2 regions of the Glutamicibacter sp. 0426 genome follow, and region 2 is predicted to be linked to the other one. Evidence: riboswitches for the same ligand, from Rfam matches in the RefSeq annotation. Region 2 holds a riboswitch; the other holds the start of a gene.
The links. Region 2 has a riboswitch for glycine ahead of gcvP (aminomethyl-transferring glycine dehydrogenase). Riboswitches for the same ligand answer to the same signal wherever they lie in the genome.

Region 1 (2,397 bases), on a different contig from region 2:
GCTCCTGGTGCTGCGGGTTGCGGCGGATGTACAGGTAGCCGGCGCCCAGGACCAGGAACCAGGCCGGGGTGATCAGCAGGGCGGTGAAGGTATCGGCCTGGGTGGTCAGTGCCCAGATGATGAAGCCGAAGAAGCCGAGCACCACATACGGCATGAGAACTCCGCCTGGCACCTTGAACTTCGAGGCATCGTGCAGGTGCGGGCGGCGGGCCCGGAAGACCAGGTAGCTGAGCAGGATGATGGTCCACACGAACATGAAGCACAGGGCCGAGACGGTGGTGACCAAGGTGAAGGCGCCCATCACCGAGTCGCCGCTGTAGAGCAGGGCGACGCCGGCCAGCAGGAACATGCAGGAGAACATCAGCGCGTTCTTCGGGACCTTGCGTCCGGAGAGCTTGGCGAAGCTCTTCGGGGCATCGCCTTCCAGGGACAGGCCGCGCAGCATCCGCGAGGTGGAGTAGATGCCGGAGTTGGCGCTGGAGGTGGCGGAGGTGAGCACCACGAAGTTGATGATGCCCGCGGCGCCGGCCAGGCCGGCCAGGGCGAACATGCCCACGAACGGGGAATTCTCGGCGGAGAACAGGTTCCACGGCTCGACCATCATCAGGATCAGCAGGGCGCCGACATAGAAGAACAGGATGCGCGCGGGAATCGAGTTGATCGCCTTGGGCAGCGTCTTTTCCGGGTCCTTGGTTTCGGCTGCGGTGGTGCCCACCAGCTCGATGCCCACGAACGCGAACACGGCGATCTGGAAGCCGGCGACGAAGCCCATGAAGCCGGTGGGGAACATGCCGCCGTGCGCCCACAGGTTGGCGAAGGAGGAAGTCGTGCCGTCGTGCTGGAAACCGGTGATGATCATGACCAGGCCGACCACGATCAGCGCGCCGATGGCCACGATCTTGATCAGCGCGAACCAGAATTCGGTTTCGCCAAAGGCCTTCACGGTGGCCAGATTCAGCACCAGCAGCAGTGCGATGCATGCCAGGGCCGGGATCCACAACGGGAGGTCGCCCCACCAGAAGGCGACATAGTGGGCGATGGCCACCACATCGGCGATGCCGGTGACTACCCAGCAGAACCAGTAGGTCCAGCCGGTGAAGAAGGCGGCCCAGGGACCGAGCAGATCTCCGGCGAAATCGGCGAAAGTCTTGTATTCGAGGTTGCTCAGCAGCAGCTCGCCCATGGCGCGCATGACGAAGAAGAGCATGAAGCCGATGATCATGTAGACGAAGATGACCGACGGGCCGGCGACCGAAATGGTCTTGCCGGAGCCCATGAACAGGCCCGTGCCGATAGCGCCGCCAATGGCGATCAGCTGGATGTGTCGATTGGAGAGCCCGCGCTCGAGAGTGGGGTCAGAACTGGTGGTACTCATGCTGGTTGCCTTCCAGGAGTGTGGCGTGGCGCCCCGAAGCTGATCTGCCTCCAAGCCGGGTTGGCTTGGAGCGCAGTCTCGCTTCGATGAACACTTCCGTTTCGGAGCAGTCCAGCAGGCTTGCCCGGGACGCTGCGCAAAGAGCAGGGACCAGGCCAGCCACGGGGAGTACCTCGAATCCGGTGCGCTCGGTGCGGCACTGTTCTTGGTCCCTCCCCAATCTGTATGTCGACCTGAGAGTTTTCACTTCGGCCCGATTACTGGGCGAAGCTTGCTCCTTCGGTGAGTGCGGCCGTGCCGCACTGCTTTCCAGATTTGCCTAGTCGTGGCGGTACGGGTGCCTGAGAGTTTCCCGGGGAGGAAATTGCTCCTACGGCGCCCGCCCATGGTGTGGGCGGGTCTCTCCCGCCACGCATCAGCGGCATATGTGGTGATTGCCATCACAGTATGCGCAGAAACCTCAACGTGGTGCAAGTCGTATTTTCACATTTTGGGCCGACAGCAACCGCGCAATCCCCGGGAACAAGAGATCACCTGCCGGAAATCAAGGATTTCTTGCTTCGTAACGAATAGCGGGCTTTCCCATGGTGCGTGCATCGGGGCCACGGCGGTGTTGCTGCCATAGGCACGCGACTGCCGATCCAGCAGAGGGCGAGGCCGGGGTGCTTCGGGTTGGGGAGACGTTTCACAATTCACCGTCTGCGGCAGGGTGTGGCAGGATGCACAATACAAACTTCCAGTCCGGGCCAGTCCGGTCTTCCGGCAGCGCGAGAAGCACTGCATCATCATGTATTTCCGAGCCTGCCATGCGTGCGGAGTGAACAAAGAAGGGACCATCCATGGGCGAATCTGAGCAAAAGAACGGCAATCGCGACTTCGTGGGCTACGGCCGCAAGAGCATTGACCCGCAGTGGCCCGCAGGTGCCAAGGTTGCGGTGCAATTCGTGGTCAACTACGAAGAAGGCGGCGAAAGCTGCGTTCTTGACGGAGACCCCGCTTCCGAGCATCTGCTCTCCGAAATC
Region 2 (2,397 bases):
CGCTGATGCGCGGCTATGCCGGCATGGTGCGCCGCTTTTCCGAAGCCGGAAGCACGGTGCTGCTGTTCACCGGTTTCGACACCGTGGACTCGCCGCTGTTCTCCAAGACCCGTCCGCGCACTGCCATCTACAACGAGAAGGTCCGCGAAATCGCGGACGAATACGGTGCGCTGATCGCCGACTACTGGCGATGGCGCGAATTCTCTGACCTGCGCTACTGGGCGCCGGACCGGCTGCACATGAACGAGCTGGGCCACACGCTGATGGCCTCCAAGGTCCTGGACGTGCTCGGCGCCGGGCAGATCACCAAGGAGAACTGGTCTGCGAAGATCCAGCAGCCGTCGCTGCCGGAGCTGGCGGTGAACTCGCGCGGCGAGAAACTGAAGCAGGAATTGGGCTGGGCCAGGGAGCATTTGGCTCCGTGGATCAAGCGACGGCTCACCGGCACCTCATCGGGAGATTCCTTATCAGCGAAGTATCCCGATTACATCCGTTTAACTGCAGGCGCAAACTGAACGCGTTTATGACTTTTCCTGCCACCGTTCCTGTTTGACGTTGGGGGCGAGGCGGGTAACATGGTGGTGTGCTGCAGGCCTCCGGCCGGCAGCACACGCCATAGACGGATGGCGGGAGAGTCCCGTTCACACCATGGACGGGCGCCGTAGGAGCAATTCCTCCCCAGGAAACTCTCAGGCACCCGTACCGCCATCATGAGGCAACTCTGGAAAGAAACCGGCCCGTTCCGGTTCACCGAAGGTGCAAGTACCCGGCTTGGTTTGCTGGATGCGTAAAACTCTCAGGTTATGCAACAGGGATGGGGAGGTAAAAAGACCTTCCTTTGGCATGCGCCAAGACAGATCCCATGGAGATACCCGCACCATGACCACCACGCAGACTTCGGCACCAGCGAATACTGAATTCGTCTCCCGCCATATCGGCCCGCGTCCTTCCGACGTTGCCACCATGCTTCAGAGCCTGGGCTACGACAGCCTGGAAGCACTGATCGACACCGCCGTTCCGGCAGATATCCGCCAGGACTCCGCACTGGATATCCCTGATGCGCTGAGCGAAACCGAAGCCTTGGCCCACCTGCGTGCGCTTGCCTCGAAGAACGTCATGAAGACCCAGATGATCGGCCAGGGCTTCTACGACACCATCACCCCAGCCGTAATCCGCCGCAACATCGTGGAAAACCCTGCCTGGTACACCGCCTACACCCCGTACCAGCCGGAAATCTCCCAGGGCCGCCTCGAAGCCCTGCTGAACTTCCAGACCATGGTCATGGACCTGACCGGCCTGCCGATCGCCAACGCTTCGCTGCTGGACGAATCCTCGGCCGCCGCCGAAGCAGTGCTGATGATGCGCCGTGCCAACAAGAAGAAGGCCAAGGGCAAGACCGTCCTGGACTCCAACATCTTCCCGCAGACCTTGAAGGTCGTGCAGGGCCGCGCCGACGCGCTGGGCTTCGAGATCGAGGTCGCCGACCTCTCCGCAGGCCTGCCCGAGGGCGACATTTCCGGCATCGTGCTGCAGCAGCCGGGCAATGACGGCTCGATCGCCGACCACGCCTCGATCATCGCCGCCGCCAAGGAAGCCGGCGCCATGGTGACCGTGATCGCCGACCTGCTGTCGCTGACCATGATCACCCCTCCGGGCGAGCAGGGCGCCGACATCGCCGTGGGCAACACCCAGCGCTTCGGCGTGCCGCTGTTCTTCGGCGGACCGCACGCAGCCTACATGGCTGTTGCCGATGGCCTGACCCGCTCGATGCCAGGCCGCCTGGTGGGCGTCTCGGCCGATGACGCTGGCGTTCCCGCCTACCGCCTGGCGCTGCAGACCCGCGAGCAGCACATCCGCCGCGAGAAGGCCACTTCCAACATCTGCACCGCGCAGGCCCTGCTGGCCATCTGCGCATCGATGTACGCCGTCTACCACGGCCCGGCCGGGCTGAAGCAGATCGCAACCCGTGCCAACAACCACGCCCGCGTGATCGCCAGCTCGCTGGTCGCAGGCGGCTTCACCCTGGCCTCGGATACCTTCTTCGACACCGTTGTGGTGAACGTCGAGAACGCCGATGCCATCATTTCCAAGGCCGTCGAGGCAGGCATCAACCTGCGCAAGGTGGGCGAAACCCAGGTGGGCATCTCCACCGACGAAACCACCACCTCCGCAGTGGTCAAGACCCTGCTTGAGGTCTTCGGCGTGCAGCTGTCGGCTCCGGAAGGCTTCGAGCTGCCCGAGGCCATGGTGCGCACCAGCGACTTCATGACCCACCCGATCTTCAACTCGATCTCCTCCGAGACCCAGATGATGCGCTACCTGCGCCGCCTCTCGGATCGCGACCTGGCGCTGGACCGCACCATGATCCCGCTGGGCTCGTGCACCATGAAGCTGAAC

Region 1: linked by a shared signal. The riboswitch ahead of cycA (D-serine/D-alanine/glycine transporter) and the one ahead of gcvP (aminomethyl-transferring glycine dehydrogenase) in region 2 are both predicted to bind glycine.

Annotation. Positions count from the first base shown of each region.
Region 1 covers NZ_MPBI01000003.1:91,179-93,575, reverse strand. The annotation lists gene cycA (D-serine/D-alanine/glycine transporter) at 1-1,375, opposite strand, end outside; glycine riboswitch at 1,695-1,793, opposite strand; gene puuE (allantoinase PuuE) at 2,215-2,397, shown strand, end outside.
Region 2 covers NZ_MPBI01000007.1:106,790-109,186, forward strand. The annotation lists gene BKX98_RS15590 (SGNH/GDSL hydrolase family protein) at 1-515, shown strand, start outside; glycine riboswitch at 618-715, shown strand; gene gcvP (aminomethyl-transferring glycine dehydrogenase) at 880-2,397, shown strand, end outside.